One region of the Vreelandella sp. H-I2 genome, then DNA from elsewhere that is predicted to be linked to it. Evidence: predicted binding sites of a transcription regulator. Region 1 holds the regulator's gene; each other region holds the start of a gene.
The links. Region 1 encodes sigma-54, which starts transcription at its own class of promoters, with help from an activator protein. Its sites were predicted from a motif close to TGGCACNNNNNTTGCTNT; they were not measured.

Region 1 (7,319 bases):
AGCTCCTCTAACAGCGAGGGCAGACGCTCCAGTGCACCGGGTAAGTTGCGAGCATCGATGCTGACCGCCAAGTGGGCGCGGCCTCCCTGGTCGCGTAGTTCGTCAACCAACGACCCCAGCAGCATGGCGGGAAGATTATCAATTGCGTAATAGCCAAGATCCTCGAGCGCTTGTAAGGCAATAGATTTACCTGACCCTGAGCGGCCGCTAATAATCACCAGTTGCATAGAGTCTCTCTTTGCTTTGATCAAGCTGCGTTGAGGGTGGTAAGCGGAAACAGTTGTTTGAACTGCTCAAAAACAGGTTTATACGGCCCTCAGGTTGCTGACTGCTCACGAATCTTGCCAGTAATCAGCTCAAGTAGCTCACGCTGGCTGCCTGCTTTACGCAACTGCTGGCGTGTGTCCGCATCATTCATAATGGTCGCCACCTGGCCTAGCAGAGAAAGATGCGTATCATCGGCTTCTTCCGGTACTAGCAGTACAAACACCAAGTCTACCGGGTCGCCGTCGATAGCATCAAAATCAATCGCTTCTGCCAGTTTTAAAAAACCTGCGATAGGAGCAGAGCAGTGGGGGCTGCGCGCGTGGGGAATAGCCACACCGTTACCAATACCTGTACTGCCTAAGCGCTCTCGACCGATTAAACGGCTAAACACTTCTTGACTGTCCAGGCTGGGGATATTTTGGGCAATAAAGGTGCTGAAAAACTCCAGCACCCTTTTTTTGCTGCCCCCGGGTACGTCGAAGAGAACACGTTCCGGGGGGAGTATGGTTTCCAACGTCATTGAATTAACGCACACCTGCGCCTTGGGCGCGAGCTTGTGCTTTTTCCTTATGTTTAACGAGTTGACGGTCAATTTTGTCCGCTAGTGCGTCAATAGCGGCGTACATATCACTGTCTATGGCTTCGGCATGTAAGTCAGCGCCTGCAGCATGCAGTGTACAGGCAGCATGCTGGCGCTCCTTCTCCACTGATAAGGTGACTTGCACCGTGGTTATATTGTCGTAATGGCGCTCTACACGTTCAAGCTTTTCGTTGACATAGTCACGCAAGGCGTCGGTCAGTTCTACGTGATGACCAGTGATATTAACTTGCATTGACGTACTCCTTATCCATCGGACTGTACTTCGATTGTAACCCTTTTTGCCGCGTTGCAAAGCCCTTGTCGAGAGTTTCCCTGAGACGTTAACGAGTGCTAGCGCAAACGGCGCCGTTCACTGGAGGAGGGAATGCCCATCGCTTCGCGATATTTGGCCACCGTGCGACGTGCCACCTGGATGCCCCCCTCATCTAATAGCGTGACTAAGCGGCTATCCGAAAGCGGCTTGCCAGGCGGCTCTTCTTGGATCAGCTTCTTGAGCCGTGCGCGGATAGCCGTACTGGAGTGGCTGTCGCCATCCTGCCCGCTCACCTGGCTTGAGAAAAAATATTTGAGCTCAAAAACGCCCCGAGGTGTATGGATATATTTCTGAGTGGTCACCCGTGAAATAGTTGACTCGTGCATTTCCACGGCTTCGGCGATATCGGCGAGTATTAAGGGTTTCATCGCTTCTTCGCCATGCTCTAAAAAGCCAATTTGTCGTGTGATAATTTCACGACCAACACGTAGCAGCGTATCGTTGCGGCTTGAAAGACTCTTAATCAGCCAGCGAGCTTCCTGAAGGTGCTCTTTAAGAAACTGGTTGTCCTGACTTTTGTCTGCACGCTTTATCAAGCTGGCATAGTCAGGTTGTATCCGCAGCCGTGGCAGCGCCTCGGGGTTGAGTTCTAAATGCCAGCCTTCATGGTCATGACGTACGACGAGATCCGGCGTTACGTAGCTGTCGTCGGTATCGCCATAGGCGCTGCCTGGGCGTGGATCAAGACTGCGTATTAACAAAATGACATCCGCCAACTGGTCATCATCAAGGCCCAGTCGGCGTTTTAGCAATCGCATGTCATCTTTGCCCAACGCTTCAAGAAACTGTCGCACTAAGCGGCGAGCGGGGACCAGCAGCGGGGTATCATCAGGAAGGGCCGCCAACTGCAGCATTAGGCATTCACGCAGGTCGCGGGCAAAAATGCCCGTTGGCTCAAACTGCTGGAGCTTGAGCAAGATGGTTTCTATTTCACGCTGGCTAAGTCCGTCAATGCCTTGAGTGCGAAGCCCTTCGCGGATGTCATTGAGCGGTTGGGTTATATAGCCGTTAGCGTCTAACGCATCGATTAAGCTTTCCGCGACCTGCTGTTCACGCGCGCCAAAATCGGTCATCGCCAGTTGCCATAGCAAGTGCCCATGAAGGCTCTGGCCGGCAGCCTGACGCTCAAAGTCGGGCCCTTCACTACTGCTGGCGCCGTGACTGCCGATATCCTGGTAGGTATCTGACCAGTCGCTATCTACTGATAATTCGGTGGGAATACTTTCGGACCACTCTTCTTCTTTAGGCTCGCTGACGGCCTGTTCGCTAAATTCATCTTCCTGTTCCAACAGGGGGTTGGCGTCTAAGGCCTGCTGAATTTCTTGACGAAGGTCCAGCGTTGATAGCTGTAACAGGGCGATGGCCTGCTGCAGCTGAGGTGTCATGGTCAGCTGTGTGCCGATACGCAGTTGTAGAGAAGCTTTCATGACCATCTGAGAACCACTCGTTATTCAGAATCCTCCACACTAGTGCGAGTGAGGATTAGGTGCAAGTGCAATAAGCATGCCATTGGTGGCAAAGTCATTGTAGACCACTATTTAGAGGCCAAAAAGAAGTGTTAGAATTAAAAAAAGCCTTACAGACGAAAGTCAGCACCCAAATAAACATCTCTCACCTTCTGGTTTGTGAGAATGGCATCTGGGGAGCCGCTAGCGATGATTTGTCCATCACCCACGATATAGGCGATGTCACAAATATCGAGTGTTTCACGCACATTGTGATCAGTAATTAGCACACCAATATGGCGCTGCTTTAGCGCACGGATGATGGTTTTTATTTCGCCTACCGAAATTGGGTCTACGCCAGCAAAAGGTTCATCTAGCAAAATAAAGGCAGGCTCTGTCGCTAGTGAGCGAGCGATTTCCACACGCCTTCTTTCCCCGCCCGATAGGCTCATGCCTAGATTGTCGCGGATATGCGTGATATGAAAGTCTTCAAGCAAAGCCTCTAAGCGCTGTTCCCGATCGCTGCGGTTAAGCTCTTTGCGGGTTTCGAGTATCGCCATAATATTATCGGCAACCGATAATTTACGGAAAATGGATGCCTCTTGGGGAAGGTAACCAATTCCCGCCGCTGCGCGCTCATGCATGGGGGCGCGAGTTAAGTCCACATCGTCGATGCCTACCTTGCCGGCATCGGATTTCACTAACCCAACAATCATATAAAACGAGGTGGTTTTGCCCGCCCCGTTGGGGCCGAGCAAGCCCACAACGCTACCTTGGGAAATTTCTATATTGATGTCTTTAACCACTCGGCGCCGCTTGTAGCTTTTGGCCAAATGGTGAGCATAAAGAGTTTTAATCGGTGCGGTGTCTGCTGTTGGCACGGCTTGGCTCCTATTGTTCCGGCTGAAGAGTCATGCGTATGCGCTGGGGCTCGCTGCCGTCAACATCAGAGCGCGCTTGAATCACCTCACGGTCAATAAAATACTCAAGGCGACCGCCGCTAAAAGTATCCTCTTGCTGAATGAGCTCGGCTTGGTCAATCAGCTCTACGCGGCGCTCGGCGACGTGATAGATAATACGCCTCGCCCAGCCTTCTGTAGGGCCATCTTGCCCTTCAGCTTGATGGCGTAAATAGGCGCGCTCACCGGTGGCCGTCGCCAGAGCAAGCTCGCCTGCCTCGTTGCGTTCAATTTCTACCCGCTCGCCACGTAATTGCATTTCGCCTTGACGAATGTCTACATCTCCCGTGTAAACGGCGGTGCCCGCCCGCTGATCAAGGTCTAAGCGGTCTGCTTCCACTTCTACCGGAGCCTGTTGTGAAGAAGTGCTCGTTTGGGCCAGTGCCGATAGCGGTATCGAAAGGGCAAAAAAGCTAATGAAGAAAACGGCTGTGTAAATGATAGCTTTCATGATGATTCCTATTAGCGTTGCGTGGCCGGGGGATGTATACCGCGCACATTGTCAGTTAAGCGAACCTGGCTATCGTTAAGCCACGCGTCCATACGTGAAGCCGTCATTTGCTGGGGCGGTTGCTGCAACATTACCGGTGTTTCACTCCACGCATGCTGGTTTAATCCATCATAATGCAATAACTCGGTATCTAACTGCCAACCTTCGTCTGGAGCGATCAGGTTAGCCGAGCCTGACAGCAGCAAGGCTTGGGTAGAGGAATTGAGCATGCCGACATCGGCGCTGGCTAACCACTGGCGATTCTCACTGTCATACAATATTGCTTTGGGCGCTTCTGTCCAGGTCTCGCTTCGCTGGGGAGTATGAATAAGGCGTGGTGTTTCTAACGACTGCATGATGCTGCCATTATCACCAAATAACGTAATTTCAGCGTTTTCGAGTACGTGACCCGGCTCCTGCGCCTGCGCTTCAGGATCGATGGTAATGTCTTGAGGTCCCCCTGGGTCAAGCCAAACCAGCAGTACGCCCAAAGAGAGCACTAAGCCGGTTAGCCAGACGCGCACTTTAAGTCGTTTAAACATTTATTTACGGCCGTGCAGATAGGTGTCGAGCACCGCGCCCCAGTGCCCCTGAGCTTCAAGCAATGTATCGCAAATTTCGCGTGCAGCGCCGTGGCCCCCTAGGCGCTCAGTAATCCAATCGGCATGAGTGTGCATATAATCCGGCGCGTTAGGAACGGTGATGCCGACACCGCAACGTTTAATAGCCGCTAGGTCAGGGAGGTCGTCACCACAATAGGCCACCTGTTCCAACTCTACATCAAGTCGCTGGCAAAGCTCGCGCAGGGTGGAGAGCTTGTCTTCACTGCCTTGATGGACATGGTCGATGCCAAGTGCTGCGGCGCGTTGGCTAACCATCGATGAATCGCGCCCCGTAATCAGCGCAACGTGAATGCCTACTCGTTTGAGCAGTTTAAGCCCATGGCCATCCTGGGTGTGGAACGCTTTGATTTCGATACCGTCGGCCTGAAAATACAGGCGACCATCGGTGAGTACGCCGTCAACATCCAGTGCTAATAAGCGCACATGGCGGAGTCGATCAATTAGCGCAGCAGGTAGGGTCATAGAGCCTCCATTTCATTAAATTCGTTAAGCGGGTCGGTAACGTTATTGAGTAATGCCAATGCGTTAAATAACGCCGCTGGCAAGCAGATCATGCATATGTAAAGCCCCGATAGGGCGCTGTTGTTCGTCAACGACTGCTAGCGCTGTAATCCGGCTTTCTTCCATTATACGTACCGCTTCGGCTGCTAAAATGTCGGGGCCAATGCGTTTGCCCGGTCGGGTCATGACATCATCAACGAGCACATCCCGCAGGTTATAAAACTGATCCAACGTGCGTCGAAGATCACCGTCGGTATAGACCCCGGCCAGGCGTCCATCGCTATCAACCACGCAGGTGAAGCCTAACCCTTGCCGGGTGATTTCTAATAACGCGTCGCGCAGCGGGCTTCCCAGTGTAACCTTAGGTAGGCGCGCCCCATCGTGCATCAGGTCTCTGACACGCAGCAGTAAGCGCTTTCCCAAACTGCCGCCTGGGTGGGAAAGGGCAAAATCCTCAGCGGTAAAGCCACGCGCTTCCAAGAGCGCGACAGCTAAAGCGTCGCCCAGGGCGAGCGCCGCTGTAGTGGAGCTGGTAGGTGCCAGATCGAGTGGGCATGCCTCACGCTCAACACCACTGTTCAGATGCGCATCTGCGTGCTTAGCAAGTGTGGAGTGGGGACGCCCCGTCATGCTGACAAGCGGCGTGCCCAGACGCTTAAGTAGCGGTAAGAGTGCTGTGACTTCGGCGGTTTCACCGGAGTTAGACAGCGCCAGTACGACATCTGCGCGGGTAATCATGCCCAAATCGCCATGGCTGGCTTCGCCGGGGTGAACAAAAAAAGCTGGTGTGCCAGTACTGGCTAGCGTCGCCGCTAGCTTGCCAGCAATATGCCCCGACTTACCCATGCCGGTCACTACCACGCGTCCTTGGCAGGCGAGGATTAGCTCGCAGGCACGGTCGAAGCTCTCATCTAGCTTAGCCTGGAGGTCGCCAATAGCTGCCTGCTCAATTTGCAGCGTACGCAGTGCGCTTTCGCGAAGTAGGCTGGGCGGAGCGATAGGCTGGCGCATAGAGTTTTCTCTTAACAATTGAAAATATACATAGTAGTAACCGCCAATAATAACACCTCGACACCCCTTATAGGCAGTAGTTGAGTTCGTTAGCCCTGAGTGCGTAGGGCGTTTAGGGCATAGACACTCAACACAAAGGCGCTCGAGATATAAAGTGGTGAGGCCACAGAGCGATGACGCGGCTAAATTAATAATGGGCTCATCATTAAGAGGGCTTAATCGCTGAATAATGATAAGTAGCGTTATAGTTCAATGTTCGATAATGTTGTAGAAACGGTGTTTTTTAACTGTGATAGTGGCAACTAGGGTATGATAGTTACCCTTGCTTCGCCGCGTTAAGAGTCAATTGATCCATGATAGATACTCCTTTTATAGAAGTTAAAGATCTTCACTTTTCTCGTGGCGATCACGAAATTTTCCGTGGCGTAAATATGACAATTCCGCGCGGAAAAGTAACCGCCATCATGGGCCCAAGCGGTACCGGTAAAACAACGCTGCTTAAACTGATCGGGGGGCAACTGACGCCAGAGCGTGGACGTATATTGATCGATGGCCAGGATGTGCACCGGCTATCTCGAAAGGCGTTGTTTACGCTACGCAAACGGATGGGGATGTTATTTCAAAGTGGCGCACTGTTTTCGGATTTAGACGTATTTGAAAATGTTGCTTTTCCACTACGGGTGCATACTGACTTGCCAGATACGATGGTGCGCGACCTCGTGCTGCTAAAATTGCAGGCGGTTGGGCTGCGCGGGGCACGGCACTTAACGCCCGCAGAGCTATCGGGAGGCATGGCGCGACGGGTCGCTTTGGCCCGTGCCGTCGCACTGGACCCAGAATTGATTTTATATGACGAGCCGTTTGTCGGTCAGGACCCCATTTCAATGGGCGTGCTGGTGCAGCTAATAAAGCGCCTTAATCAGGCGCTGCAACTGACCTCTGTGGTGGTGTCTCATGACATAAAAGAGACCTTGAGTATTGCGGATTACCTCTACTTGATTGCTGACGGTCAAGTAGTCGCCCATGGTACGCCGCAGACATTGGACACCAATCAAGACCCACGGGTTAGCCAGTTTATTCATGGTGAGCCCGATGGGCCGGTGCCATTT
Region 2 (7,319 bases), on a different contig from region 1:
GTTGGGTAATGCTCGGTAGATCGTAATGACGATTGAGCGCGAACAGCACCACCGCCGAGAGCCCCAGCATCAGCAGTGCCGCTATTTTCTCGACCTTCTCGATCCCCAGGTGGCCGCGCAAGGCAATCAGCACAACCAATGATTCACAGATAACTGTGAAGAGCGCCACATTTGAGTAACCGGTAAAGCTTTCCACGGCGTAATCCAGACTCATGCCAGCTAGCAGCGCCTGAATCCAACTCCAAGCAATCAGCGCCAATAGATTCACCCAGGCGGGGAAGTTAGCCCCTTTTCTGCCAAAAGTACCCCGCGCGAGTACCATCGTGGTCATGCCGGTTTGCTGTCCCATCACCCCGATTAACACGAGCGGAATGATGCCAATCGCCGAACCAATCAAGATCAGCAACATCGCATGCTGAAAGGTCAGGTCAGGGACTAAAAACATGCCGGTCAGGATGGTGGTAACCACCACATTGGCGCCGAGCCACAGTGCAAAGGTTCCCGGCAGCCCAAGGCTGTGTTCAACGTCGTCGGCAGATAGTGTGTCCTGCCCGAGCACATGTTTATTTTTCATTATTATCTCCTGTTGATATCAGGCTTTTCTGCCAAGCAGCGGCGTCAATTTCGATCAATAAAGGCCCGTTTGTTTCACGGTTGGCAAGCGCCTTGGCAAGCTCGGCGGGGCTCTCCACCAGCATGCCGGGACAGCCAAACCCTTCGGCCAGGGTGAGGAAGTTGGGCGCCTGAATATCCACCCCTAAGCGCGCCACGCCGTTGGCGTCCATGTAGCGCCGGATCTCTTCGTAACCGGCGTTGTGCCACAAAACGATCACCACTGGCAGCCGGGCTTCCACGGCGGTAGCGATTTCCGACAGCGTGAACATCACACCACCATCTCCCACCAGCGCCACTACGGGTAGGTCTGGCCGAGCCAGCTGTGCTCCCAATGCCGCGGGCAACCCATAGCCCAAGGTGCCGTAGCCAGTGGACGCATTGAAGTAGCGCCTGGGCGCGGGCTGGCTAACCAAGTGGTTACCGGCATACACCGGCGCGGTGGAATCGCCTACCAAAATGGCTCCAGGAAGGTGTTCGACAAGCGTTGCATAGAGGGGCACGAAGTCGCTAAACGCCGAATCGTTTGCCAGACCAAGCGCGCTCAGAGCGGCGACCGTTCGCTCGGCGCCTTGACGCTTCAGCGGCGCCGAAAAATGCGCCAGCAAAAGCGCCAAGCTGCGCCCGGCATCGCCCACCAGGCCCAACGTGGTGCGCTGATTACGCACCAGTTGCTCAGGATCAAGATCGATCCGAATCAGCGTACCGTTGAGGTGAAAACCGTCGTCAAAAACGACGTCGTAGTCGGTTTCACCCAGTTCGGTCCCTATCGCTAGAATGACATCGGCGTTAGCGGCAAGCTCTCTTACTGCAGGCAGCGCGGCATTGGCACCTAAGTCCAGCGGGTGATCACGACCAAGCAGCCCTTTGGCGTTGATGGTCGTCACCGTGGGTGCATCCAGTTGCTCAACTAATGCTCGTGCGGCTTCCGGCGCTGAAACGCAGCCGCCGCCCAATAGCAACAAGGGCTGCTTCGCTGCTTTTAGTAAGCGTGCAGCCTCGGCCAAGCCTTCTGGATCAGGCGCTGCGCGGTAAAGCGTGGGCGCTTGCCAACTAGCTGGAGCGCTGACCGGCGCATTGAACAGATCGATGGGGATTTCGATATGCACCGGGCCTGGGCGAGCTTCGTTGAAAACGGCGAAGGCGCGGGCCAGTACTTCAGGCAGAGTATTGGCATCCAGTAGCGTGTGGCTAAACCGCGCCACACCGCTGATCATCTGCTGTTGGCTGGGCAGTTCGTGCAACCGTCCTTGCCCTAGGCCCAAGGTATCGCGGCGGTTCACGCTGGAGATCACCAGCATGGGGATGGAGTCCGCCAGGGCTTGGCCCATGGCGGTGGCAATGTTGGTCATGCCTGGGCCGGTGATAATCAGGCACACCCCTGGTTGGCCGCTGGCGCGGGCATAGCCGTCGGCCATAAACCCTGCGCCCTGCTCATGGCGCGGGGTTATATGCTGCACATCGCTGCCTTCCAGCCCGCGATAAAGTTCGACCGTATGCACGCCGGGGATGCCGAACAGGGCGCTCACCCCGTAAGTATCCCGCAATAACCGAATGAGTAGCTCAGCACAGGTCATGTCGGGTTGTTTACGTGTTGCTTCAACGTTCATTACTGGCCCCTTAGAAGAAAAACGCGTGGGCCATAAAGGCGATGATCGGCAGCGTAATCGCGGTACGCAGCAGAAAGATGGCGACCAGTTCCCAGAGCTTGATGGGAATTTTCGACTTCAGCAGCAGCGCGCCGATTTCCGACATATAGATCAGCTGAGTAAGCGACAGACAGGCAATCACAAAGCGAGTGAGCTCGCTTTCGATATTGGTCGCCAGCACCGCGGGCAGAAACATATCAGCAAAGCCCACCAGGGTGGCGGGCGCCGCCGCTTCTGCTTCAGGAATCCGAAGCAGTTCTAACACCGGCACCATGGGGTAAGAGAGCCAGGTAAATAGCGGGGTAAACTCCGCCAGAATGAGCGCCACCGTGCCAATGGCAAATACCAGAGGCAACAGCGCAAGGAAAATATCCATGACGTTGATTAATGCCAGGCGCGCCAGTTCACGAGGGCCGGGAGCTCCAGCGGCGCGATTGGTGGCTTGAATCAAGCTGTAACGAAACAGGCCCACTTTTTCAGTGCGTTCTTCACTCAACTGGCAGCCCACGGGCTCGTAGTAGTCATTGGATTTGCGCGACAGCGGCGGTAGGCGCGGCACAATCACCGCCGCGATCAAGCCGGACACCACCACCGTAAAGTAGAACTGCACAAACAGGTGGTTGATATCGACGAAGCTGGTGACGAGCAGCGCAAACGCAATCGATACCACAGAGAAATTGGTAGCAATGACCGACGCTTCGCGCTGGTTATAGAAGCCTTGCTCATACTGCTGTGTGGTGATCAGCACCCCTACGGTACCCGAGCCCATCCATGAGGCGGTGGCATCGATAGCACTGCGTCCCGGCAAATTAAAGATCACCCGAAACGGCTTGCGCACCATACTGCCGATGAACTCCATAAAGCCAAACTCGACCAGGAACGGCAGTAGCAGCGCGGCAAAGAAAAAGAAGGTTAGCAGCACTGGAGCAAGGTCATTGAGCATGACGCCCCCTGTAAAAGAGGCGGTGATGAACTCAGGTCCAAATTGGAAATAAGTCATCACGGCAAACAGTGCGCCTAATACACGCATCACAAACCATAACGGCCCGACATGAAACATTTCATGCAGTACGCCTTTATCGGCCCAGCCCGGATGCGCCAGCTTGGCATAAAGCGTTGCCACTACCGAGAGACAGAGCACCGCCATTGCGATGGCGGGTAGTGCCGAGCCCAGCAGGGTTTGTAGGCCATCGGCCATTAAGCCCATGCCAATGTTAATGGTGTCACCCATTTGAAAAGGGACGAGAAACAACAACACCCCAATCAGCGATGGAATGAGAAATTTCAGTAAGTGCGCGCGGGGAATCGGTGCCGACGAGGTCGGCTGTTCCGATTTAACGTTGCTATACGGCATAGGGGTCACCCATTGAAAGTGATTATTGGAAGTGGGCTGGCGGCGTTGTTAGGTCAGTACTGTTATTATTTAGTCGCTATTTATTTGTTAGCCATCCGGTTGGCGTCATTCGCTGTGTTTAACGCCTGGCAATACACAGAGCATTTCATACAGCAGCGTGGCGCCCATTAATGCCGTGTTCCCGCTGGGGTCATAGGGTGGTGATACTTCCACTAGGTCGCAGCCGACAATATTTAGGCCCGCCGCGCCGCGAACAATTTCTAGCCCCTGGGCCGAAGTCAGCCCGCCCATTTCCACCGTGCCGGTACCGGGGGCAACAGAAGGATCCAAGCCGTCAATGTCGAAGCTGATATACACCGGGATATCGCCCATTTTTTCGCGCACTTCAGCCATCAGCGGCGTCAGCGAGCGATGCCAGCACTCCTCAGCCTGCACCACACGAAAGCCCTGCTCGCGACACCAGTCGAAATCCTCAGGGGCGTAACCGGTCCCGCGCAGGCCGATTTGCACTACCTTATTGTGGGCCAGCAGACCCTCTTCCTGGGCACGACGAAACGGTGTCCCGTGGGCAATCAGCTCGCCAAACATATGCTCGTTCACATCGGCGTGGGCATCGATATGAATCAATCCTACCGGGCCGTGCTTTTTCGCCATCGCGCGCAGAATCGGCAGCGTCAGCGTGTGCTCGCCGCCCAACGTCAGCGGAATGCAGTCATGCTTCAACACGTCGTCGTAGAAGGCCGTGATGATGTCGACGCTTTTCGGCAGGTGGAACGTATTAATCGGTACATCGCCAATATCAGCTACTTGCAGGCTTTCAAACGGCGCGGCGCCGGTGGCCATGTTGTAAGGGCGTAGCATGCGCGATTCATCGCGAATCTGGCGTGGCCCAAGGCGTGTGCCGGGGCGGTTCGAAGTACCAATATCCATGGGAATACCAATAAACGCAGCATCCAAACCTTCTGCAGTCTCTTGGGTAGGCAGGCGCATCATGCTCGCGGGGCCTGCAAAGCGCGGCATGGTATTGCCGCCCAGCGGCTGATTAAACTCTGACATCGTTATCTCCTTAGGCATTGTTATGGCGCTGATAGGGGCTAAATCTAAGTGGCCAGCGCAGCCTTGTTATCTTCTGCTTATGGCTTATCTTCTGCTGATGCTCTGCTTATGCTCTTACAACCTGCACAGAACGTGCCAACCCTGCGCTAGCGATAAACAGGTAGGATTACCGGCCTAAGGATGCAAAAATGCATCAAACAAGCACGCCAACGATTCATAAATGAATCAATCATTCATTTATGAATCGCTTGGGCAAGGCTGGCTGCAGTGAAAGGGATGGCGCGAGAGAAACACAATGAGTGAAATAGACAAGCACGTACTGCAAACCATCGTAGAAACCGCCAACGACCACTTTTTTATCGTCAGTGGCGATGGGCAGATCGTGGATGTCAGCCCAGGTGCCGAAGCGGTTTATGGAGTGTCGCGAGAAGAGCTACTTTCCAGCAGCGTTCAACAGCTTCAGGCCGCCGGGGTATTGAAGCCCTCCATCACCCTGGAAGTCATGCGCACCCGTCGGCCCGCGCAATTGATGCAAATCACAGGCACAGGCCGCCGCGTCATTGCAGAAGCTTACCCTGTGTTCGTGAATGGCAAGCTGGAACGCATTATCAGTCGCTCGCGGGATTTAACCGACCTCCAGTTGCTGCAGGACGAATACGCGCTGCTCCAAAAACGCTTTAGCGAACATTTAAAACGCAGCCAGGCTGCGCCGGATGCCGAAGAGCAGGCGTTGGATGACGCCCTGGATAACCTGCAGGTCAGAAGCCATGTGATGCGGGAAATTGCCCTGCTGCTCAAGCGGGTCGCCCCTTCAGACGCCAATGTGCTGATGCTAGGGGAGTCCGGCGTGGGCAAGACCGCTTTTGCCAAGCAGCTACATCGCTGGAGCCAGCGTCATAACGGCCCTTTTATCGACGTCAATTGCGCGGCGATTCCTGAAAATCTGTTCGAGTCCGAAATGTTTGGCTACCAGCCCGGCGCTTTCAGCGGTGCTGCTCGCCAGGGCAAAGCCGGGCTGCTAGAGCAGGCCGAGGGTGGCACGCTGTTTCTTGATGAAATCGGCGAGCTGCCGCTGTTGATGCAAACCAAGCTGCTCAAAGTCATCCAAGATGGCAGCCTGACTCGCTTGGGCGATACGCGCTCGCGTCGGGTCGATTTCCGCTTGGTGGTGGCGACCAATCAGGACTTGGGAAAACAGGTGGAAGCCGGGCTATTTCGCTTGGATCTGTACTACCGTCTCAACGTGATCCCGGTCACCCTGCCGCCGCTGCGCGACCGCCGCGAGGATATCCCCGATATGGTCGAAGCGTGCTTAAAAAGGCTGAATCAACGTTATGGGCGGCAAAAAATTCTCGGCAATCAGGTATGGTCGACCCTCATGGGCAGCGACTGGCCAGGGAATGTTCGCGAGCTGGAAAACTGGCTGGAGCGGGCCTGGCTCTCAAGCCCCACCGATCAAATTGAAGTCCCTACCGCACAGGCACATACCGAACAGCGCGCCGACAGCTTGCCGAGTGGCTCCCCCGCACCTTTGGTGGCACCGCTTGCGCCGGAAGAAAACCTCAAACAGTACCTCGAACGCTTGGAGCGAGAAGCGCTACAAGCGCTATGCCACACACTTCCTAGCACTTACGCCATCGCCGAGCGGCTGGGCATCAGCCAATCCAGCGTGGTGCGCAGGCTGCAGCGCTACGGCATTAAAGTCGCCAAGTAAATTTTTCGCTTGACACAAGTTTGTTATATAAGTGTCATACAACGGCAACATCTTCAACACAAGCTGACCTAATAACAACCAACAGCCGGTGATGTGTGTGCTATGTCTAATCAATCGCGTATCCGCCTGGAACGCGTCACCAAACGTTGGGACGCGACCACGGCTGTCGACGACATCTCCTTCGATGTCACGCCTGGGCAATTTGTCATTCTGCTGGGCCCTTCGGGCTGTGGAAAATCCACCACGCTGCGCATGGTCGCAGGCTTGGAAGAAGCAAGCAGCGGGCATATTCATATTGGCGAGCGCGACGTGACGCGCCTGCCGCCCGGGGATCGTGGCCTGAGCATGGTGTTCCAGTCCTATGCGCTGTTTCCGCATTTAAGCGTTGCCGACAACATCGTGTTTGGCCTGCGTAGCCGCAAAGTGCCCAAAGCCGAACAGCGCGAACGGCTCGTCAGGGTCGCCGAACTGGTCGATCTCACCGATTACCTGGACCGCAAACCTGCCAAGCTTTCCGGTGGTCAGCGCCAGCGGGTCGCCCTGGCACGCTCGATTATCTCCGAGCATCCAATCTGTCTGATGGACGAGCCGCTCTCCAATCTGGATGCCCGACTGCGCAGCGACATGCGTCGGGAAATCAAAGCGCTCCAGAGCCGCCTAAACATGACGGTGATCTACGTCACCCACGATCAGGTCGAAGCCATGAGCATGGGCGATCGCGTCATTCTGATGCAACACGGCAAAATCGTGCAGGACGGCACCCCTGACGAACTTTATAACCGACCCGCCAGCGCCTTCGCCGCCAGCTTTATTGGTAGTCCAGCGATGAATCTGCTGCCGTTGGTGGCCGGTGAGACTAGCGCCGTCATCGAAGGTGAGCCGAGCACGCCCGTGGCACCAATGGAGGCCGCCGGTGGACACTTGGGCGTGCGCC
Region 3 (7,319 bases), on a different contig from region 1:
GCTCTGCAGCCCCATAACCTGATGTTCGCCCTACTAGGTGCTTTCCTGGGCACCTTGATCGGCGCCTTGCCGGGGTTGGGTCCCGCCAATGGCGTGGCCATTCTGATACCGCTGGCGTTTAGTTTGGGACTCGCACCAGAAACGGCTCTGATTATGCTGACGTCAGTGTATGCGGGTGCCATGTACGGTGGGCGTATATCATCGATTCTATTGAATATTCCCGGCGACGAACCGGCCATGATGACCTGTCTTGACGGTTATCCTATGGCCCAGAAGGGCAAGGCTTCCGAGGCACTGGCAATCTCTGCCGTGGCCTCCTTCATCGGTAGTTTAATCGCCACTATTGGTTTGATCCTACTAGCGCCGCTGCTGGCTAACTTCGCCCTGACGTTCGGCCCGGCAGAATATTTCGCGCTCTTCCTACTGGCGTTCGCTACCTTAGGCGGTATCACCGGTAAAAACCCAATCAAAACGGTGGTCGCCGCCAGCATTGGCCTAATGATCGCCACTGTAGGTATCGACAATACCGGCGTGCAGCGCTACACCTTCGGCGTGCTTGAACTCTTTGAAGGCGTGGACTTCATTATCGCTATCGTCGGCCTGTTTGCTATTTCCGAACTGCTGTTCTTCATCGAAGAACGGGCCGGTGGCGGTAAGGAAAAGATGAAGGTCAACAAACTTTCGCTCTCCTGGAAGGATATTCGCGACATTCTACCCACCAGTTTCCGTGGCGGGGTGCTGGGTTTTGTTGCCGGTGTGCTACCTGGCGCTGGTGCTTCGTTGGGTAGCTTCATCAGCTATACCCTTGAAAAACGCGTGTTAGGTAAGAAAGGCTATTTTGGGCAAGGCGACCCGCGCGGTGTTGCGGCGCCTGAAGCTGGTAACAATGGCGCGTCCAGCGGTGCTTTGGTTCCTATGTTGACTCTAGGTGTGCCGGGTAGTGGCACCACGGCGGTGCTGTTGGCTTTGTTGATTTCGTTGAATATCACACCAGGACCATTGATGTTCACCCAGAATGCCGACATTGTCTGGGGCGTGATAGCAGCGCTGTTGATCGGTAACTTCTTGCTGCTGGTCCTCAACATTCCGTTGGTGGGCATCTTCGTCAAGCTGCTGTCTGTGCCGCCGATGTACCTGCTGCCGATCGTCACGATGATTGCCTTCGTGGGTATTTACTCGATCAGTAACACCATCTTTGATCTCTACTTCATGGTGGCCTTTGGTGTGGGCGGTTACGTCCTGCGTAAGCTTGAAATTCCGCTGGTGCCAGTGATTCTTGGTTTGTTGCTGGGGCCTGAGATGGAGAAGAACTTACGCCATGCCATGGACATCTCCGATGGTGATTGGATGATTCTATGGAATAGCGGTCTGGCAATCGGCCTCTGGGTATTTGCCGGGCTGGGGTTGATCTTGCCTTATATCTTGGGTCCCCTGCTGCGTCGGGGAATGAAGGGAGCGACACCCAATTCAGGCTCGCCTGAAAGCGATTGATACTTAAAGAGTTCAGTCTGAAGCAATGGGGCGCCGATGAAAGCCGGCGCCCCATTTATTATGTACAGTGCAAAAGTGAGTTGGCTGGTCTACACACCAACAGGCCGAGTATCTAGTGGGTGCGCTGGTTCTAATTGGTGCAACGGTTCTGATAGGTGCATTGATAGGGTGCTTTAGCAGCGTTCAAGCGCTTTATTGTGGTGCATGTAGTGAGTATTGAGATTTTATGGCGGTTATTAAGTGGCTGATTAGAGAGCTATAAAGCAACTTTGTGCCAATCTGGCGCATCCCTTGCAGATGTTAATGGCTAGTGGACGTATTGGGGAGCTAACACAGCACCCCCAAGTGCGAAGCCAATCATCAAGCCCCGGTCATAACAAACCCCAGTCATAAGGGGTGCAAGGAGATTAACAATGCACACTCTCAAACGCTCGACACACCCACGCCCATACCTTTCAAGTGGCCGTTTTGCGACCGCTCTACTCACCGCCGCCATCATGGGTGTCAGTACCCACGCCATCGCCCAAGAAGATGACCCGATTAAAGTCGGTATCCTGCACTCCCTCTCGGGCACCATGGCGATCAGTGAAACGGTTCTTAAAGACACCGTTGAAATGCTTATCGAACAGCAGAACGAAGCCGGTGGCCTGCTGGGCCGTCAGTTGGAAGCCGTGGTGGTGGATCCTGCCTCCAACTGGCCGCTATTTGCCGAACGCGCCCGTGAGTTGCTAGCCCAGGAAGAGGTCGATGTCATCTTCGGTAACTGGACCTCGGTATCGCGTAAATCCGTCCTGCCCGTCGTAGAGGAACTTAACGGCCTGCTGTTCTACCCGGTGCAGTATGAAGGTGAAGAGTCTTCTGAAAACGTCTTCTACACCGGCGCGGCGCCTAACCAGCAGGCGATTCCTGCGGTTGAGTATTTGATCAATCAAGTGGGTATCGAGCGCTTTGCGCTGGTGGGTACCGACTATGTCTACCCGCGCACCACCAACCGTATCCTCGAAGCGTACCTAAAGGATGAGCACGGCATCGCGGACGAAGACATCATGGTCAACTACACGCCGTTCGGTCACTCCGATTGGCAGAACATCGTGGCAGAAATTCGCCGTTTCGGTGAAGAGGGTAAACCGACGGCGGTGATCTCGACCGTGAACGGCGATGCCAACGTGCCGTTCTACACCGAGCTTTCCAACCAAGGCATCGACGCGGCCGATATTCCGGTTATCGCCTTCTCGGTGGGTGAGCAAGAGCTGACCGGTATTGATACCGCGCCGCTAGTGGGTCACCTGGCTGCCTGGAACTACTTCATGAGCGTCGATAACGACGACAACTACGACTTTATTGATGCCTGGATCGAGTACACCGGCGACGATATGGCCGTCACCAACGACCCCATGGAAGCGCACTACATTGGCTTTAACATGTGGGCCGAAGCGGTTCGCAAAGCGGGCACAACAGACGTCGACACGGTTAAAGACGCCATTATCGGCGTGACCGTTCCTAACCTTTCTGGCGGCTATGCGGCGATGATGCCCAACCACCACATCACCAAGCCGGTGTTGATCGGTGAAATTCAGGACAACGGTCAGTTCGATATCGTGTGGCAAACGCCGTCTACCGTGGCGGGCGATGCCTGGTCTGACTACCTACCTGGCTCGCGTGACCTGATTGCCGATTGGCGCAAGCCGATGGAATGCGGCAACTTCAACGTCGTGAACGGCTCGTGCGGTGGCAGCACCGCAGCAGAAGAAGCCGAAGCGGCACTCGCTGAGTAAAGCATAACACCCCTTGTCGCGCCGTGGTTCGATGTTGGCGCGGCAAGGAGCACGCTATCTTTCCCTCTTAGATAACCGTTTTTAAATAACCAAAGGAAGAACCCCATGAGGCGTTTCCTTTCCTTGGCGCTGCTCTGCTTCCTGCTGTTGGGGGCCACCCTCACTGCGCAGGCACAAACAGATGCCGCCAGTAGCGCTGATAGCTCTGTTTCTGATAATGCGGGCGCTAACAACAGTGCCGCCCTTGAATTGCTAGAAGCACTGGACGTTGAGTCCTACACCGCCAAAGGCAAAGCCATTACCGCGATTTTGCAAAGCGACGATGAGCGCGCCCGTGATTGGCTGCAAGCCCTGCTGGATGGCCGCCTACAGCGCACCGAAGAAGGCCGCTTTGTACTGGTATTGGAAAACCGCGGCCGCGACTGGCCGGTAGCCGATGTACTGACCGGCGAAGCGTTGGGTGAAATGTCCCGCCGTGACCTGGAGCGTATCGGCATTAACAACAACCTGCGTAATCAACTGCGCAGTGCCATCGCGGTAGTTGACCTCTACTCGCCTAACGTTGAACGCCGCCGCACCTCGGCCGAGCGCCTGTTAGGTGAAGTAGACGGTGAGCTGGTGCCCACACTCGATGATCTGATCGAACAGGAAGAGGACGAGCAGGTGCGCTACCGGCTGACTCAGGCCGTGGCGATCTACCGCGCTGAAGCCGGTGAAATGGCCGGGGTCGAAGCGCTGGACGGCAGCCTGCACCCGCGTTCGCGTGTAGCGTTAAGCCGGGCAGCCAACAGTGATGATCCGGTCGTCGCCAATGCCGCTGCCGCTTCACTGGCGGGCATCGAGCAGCAGCTCAAGATCAACCGCGGCCTGGAAACCCTTTATTTCGGTTTGAGCCTTGGCTCGGTATTGGTGCTAGCCGCCATTGGCTTGGCGATTACCTTCGGGGTCATGGGCGTGATCAACATGGCCCACGGCGAGCTCATGATGCTGGGCGCCTACACCACCTGGGCAATGCAGCAACTGCTGCCTGGCCAGCCGGGCTTGGCGTTGATTCTATCGATTCCCGCAGGCTTTATGGTTGCCGCCTTAGCGGGTGTGGCGATTGAGCGCGGCGTGATTCAGTTCCTCAAAGGCCGCCCGCTGGAAACCCTGCTAGCAACCTTTGGTATCAGCCTGATTCTGCAACAGCTGGTGCGCACGGTGATTTCACCGCTCAACCGTACCGTCATTACCCCCGAGTGGATGAGTGGTTCGCTAGTGGTGAATGATGCGCTGTCGCTGACGCTCAATCGCATGTATGTGCTCGGCTTTGCGCTGGTGGTGTTTGCAGGCCTGATGCTGATCATGCGCCGCACACGGCTGGGGCTTGAGGTGCGTGCCGTGACCCAAAACCGCGCCATGGCGCGCTCCATGGGCATTCGCGCGACCCGCGTGGATATCATGACCTTTGCGCTAGGCTCCGGCGTGGCCGGCCTTGCCGGTGTCGCGCTCTCCCAGCTTACCAACGTCGGCCCTAACCTGGGGCAAAACTACATCATCGACTCCTTCATGGTGGTGGTGTTTGGCGGCGTGGGCAACCTGTGGGGCACGCTGGTGGCTGGGCTGTCGCTGGGGGTTATCAACCAAGTACTGGAACCCTGGGCAGGCGCGGTATTGGCCAAGATCATCGTGCTGGTCTTCATCATCCTATTCATTCAGAAACGCCCGCGTGGACTCTTCCCGCAGAAGGGCCGGGCTGCGGAGGGCTAAACGATGTCACTAACGACCGAATCATCGACGAATTTTTGGCTAACACGCCCATTCAGCGAGCTCTCGACACAGATCTTTTTGGGCGTGCTGGTCGCCGCGCTGACGCTGGTCACTATCCTGCACGTGGCGATTCCGCCAGAGAATCCGCTGCATGTGGGCGCCTACACCGTCAACCTGTTCGGTAAGTACCTGAGTTATGCGTTGCTGGCCGTGGCGGTGGACTTGGTGTGGGGCTATCTGGGTATTTTAAGCCTCGGCCACGGCGCCTTTTTTGCCATTGGCGGTTACGCCATGGGCATGTACCTGATGCGCCAGATTGGGGATCGTGGCACCTACGGCCACCCGGTGCTGCCCGACTTTATGGTGTTCCTGAACTGGGACAGCCTGCCGTGGTTTTGGCACGGCTTCGATATGGCTTGGTTTGCCTTTGCCATGGTGTTGCTGGCACCGGGGCTGCTGGCACTGGTGTTCGGCTTTCTGGCGTTTCGCTCACGGGTTACTGGGGTGTATCTATCGATCATCACCCAGGCGCTGACCTTTGCCTTGATGCTGGCTTTCTTCCGCAACGAGATGGGCTTTGGCGGCAATAACGGCCTGACCGATTTCCGCGAAATCGTCGGCTTCGATTTACGCAGCGACGCCACACGCTTAGGGCTATTCCTGGCCACCGGCGTGGCGCTGGCGCTGGGGTATATCCTGTGCCGTGCGATCGTGACCAGCAAGCTGGGTCGGGTGAGCGTGGCTACCCGCGACGCCGAAGCGCGCACGCGCTTTCTCGGCTACCGGGTCGAGCGCTTTCAACTGTTTGTGTTTGTGGTTTCGGCCATGCTGGCGGGCTTGGCAGGGGCGCTTTACGTGCCGCAAGTGGGGATTATCAATCCCAGCGAGTTCTCGCCGATTTTCTCCATCGAGATTGTGCTGTGGGTAGCGCTGGGTGGTCGCGCCACGCTCTATGGCGCGGTGATAGGCGCCATTTTGGTTAACTACGCCAAAACCATCTTTACTGGCGTGTTGCCCGATGCCTGGCTGTTTGCCCTGGGCGCGATGTTCGTACTGGTCACGGTGTTTCTGCCCAAAGGGGTGGCGGGGCTGTTTCGTTATCTCAAGCGCCGTAAGCGCGAGGATCAAACGACCAATCCTGACCACCAACAGACATCCAAGGAGGCCTCCGCATGAGTTTGCTGCAATCGCTGACCCAGCGTGACCGGGTGTTCGATTTCATGGCGCCCCAGGCCTCACCGGTGGACGTTCGCCATGGGCCGATTCTGTATATGGAAGACGTCACCGTGAGCTTTGATGGTTTTAAAGCCATCAATAACCTCAACCTAACCATCAACGACGGTGAGCTGCGCTGCATTATCGGCCCCAACGGGGCGGGCAAGACCACCATGATGGATATCATCACCGGCAAAACCCGCCCCACCAGCGGCAGTGTATGGTTCGGTAGCCGCCATAACCTGCTGCACATGAATGAACCCGATATTGCCAGCCTGGGCATTGGCCGCAAGTTTCAAAAGCCGACAGTCTTCGAGGCGCTCTCGGTGTTTGAAAACCTGGAACTGGCCATGGCCGCCGACAAGCGGATTTTCCCCACCCTAACCGCCCGCATGACCGGCGAGATCAAAGACCGCATCAACGAAGTGCTGGAAACCACCGGCCTGACGGCACTGCGTCATCAGCCCGCAGGGATTCTTTCCCACGGCCAGAAGCAGTGGCTGGAGATCGGCATGCTGTTGATGCAGCGCCCGCGTCTGCTGCTGGTGGATGAGCCGGTGGCGGGCATGACCGAGCAGGAGATGGAGCGCACCGCCGAACTGCTCACCGGACTGGCCGGTAAGCAATCGGTGGTCGTGGTCGAGCATGATATGGGCTTTGTGCGCTCCATTGCCCGCCAGGTGACCGTGTTGCACCAGGGCAGCGTGCTGGCGGAAGGCAGCATGGATCAAGTCTCCAACGACCCCAAAGTGATCGAGGTCTACCTGGGTGCCAATGACGAGGAGGCCGCCTAATGCTAGCCATTGAAAAGCTCAACCAGTTTTACGGCGAAAGCCACACCCTCTGGGATCTGGATCTTGAGGTGCCCGCCGGGCAGTGTACCTGTGTGATGGGCCGCAACGGCGTGGGCAAAACCACGCTGCTGAAAGCCGTGATGGGCGAGGTGGCCGTCAAAAGCGGTGAGCTGCGGTACGCCAGCGAGGCAGGCGAGATCCAACTGACAAAACAAGCCATTGAAGCGCGCTCGCGGTTGGGGATTGGCTACGTGCCCCAGGGGCGGCAGATCTTTCCGCTGCTGACCGTGGAGGA

Region 2: speB (agmatinase) is a predicted target of sigma-54. The motif match lies at 4,792-4,809, and genes of this name have one in related genera.
Region 3: urtA (urea ABC transporter substrate-binding protein) is a predicted target of sigma-54. The motif match lies at 1,772-1,789, and genes of this name have one in related genera.

What each region holds. Positions count from the first base shown of each region.
Region 1 is NZ_JBRAMC010000005.1:396,210-403,528, forward strand. Features, by position in the region: gene rapZ (RNase adapter RapZ) at 1-227, opposite strand, end outside; gene ACUVOF_RS14955 (PTS sugar transporter subunit IIA) at 317-787, opposite strand; gene hpf (ribosome hibernation-promoting factor, HPF/YfiA family) at 792-1,100, opposite strand; gene ACUVOF_RS14965 (RNA polymerase factor sigma-54) at 1,199-2,614, opposite strand; gene lptB (LPS export ABC transporter ATP-binding protein) at 2,758-3,507, opposite strand; gene lptA (lipopolysaccharide transport periplasmic protein LptA) at 3,518-4,036, opposite strand; gene lptC (LPS export ABC transporter periplasmic protein LptC) at 4,048-4,617, opposite strand; gene ACUVOF_RS14985 (KdsC family phosphatase) at 4,618-5,160, opposite strand; gene ACUVOF_RS14990 (KpsF/GutQ family sugar-phosphate isomerase) at 5,224-6,210, opposite strand; gene ACUVOF_RS14995 (ABC transporter ATP-binding protein) at 6,564-7,319, shown strand, end outside.
Region 2 is NZ_JBRAMC010000004.1:150,250-157,568, forward strand. Features, by position in the region: gene ACUVOF_RS11475 (purine-cytosine permease family protein) at 1-574, opposite strand, end outside; gene ACUVOF_RS11480 (5-guanidino-2-oxopentanoate decarboxylase) at 564-2,222, opposite strand; gene ACUVOF_RS11485 (YjiH family protein) at 2,233-3,615, opposite strand; gene speB (agmatinase) at 3,721-4,671, opposite strand; gene ACUVOF_RS11495 (sigma-54 interaction domain-containing protein) at 4,967-6,385, shown strand; gene ACUVOF_RS11500 (ABC transporter ATP-binding protein) at 6,488-7,319, shown strand, end outside.
Region 3 is NZ_JBRAMC010000008.1:77,553-84,871, reverse strand. Features, by position in the region: gene ACUVOF_RS18605 (tripartite tricarboxylate transporter permease) at 1-1,491, shown strand, start outside; gene urtA (urea ABC transporter substrate-binding protein) at 1,905-3,266, shown strand; gene urtB (urea ABC transporter permease subunit UrtB) at 3,372-5,015, shown strand; gene urtC (urea ABC transporter permease subunit UrtC) at 5,019-6,191, shown strand; gene urtD (urea ABC transporter ATP-binding protein UrtD) at 6,188-7,024, shown strand; gene urtE (urea ABC transporter ATP-binding subunit UrtE) at 7,024-7,319, shown strand, end outside.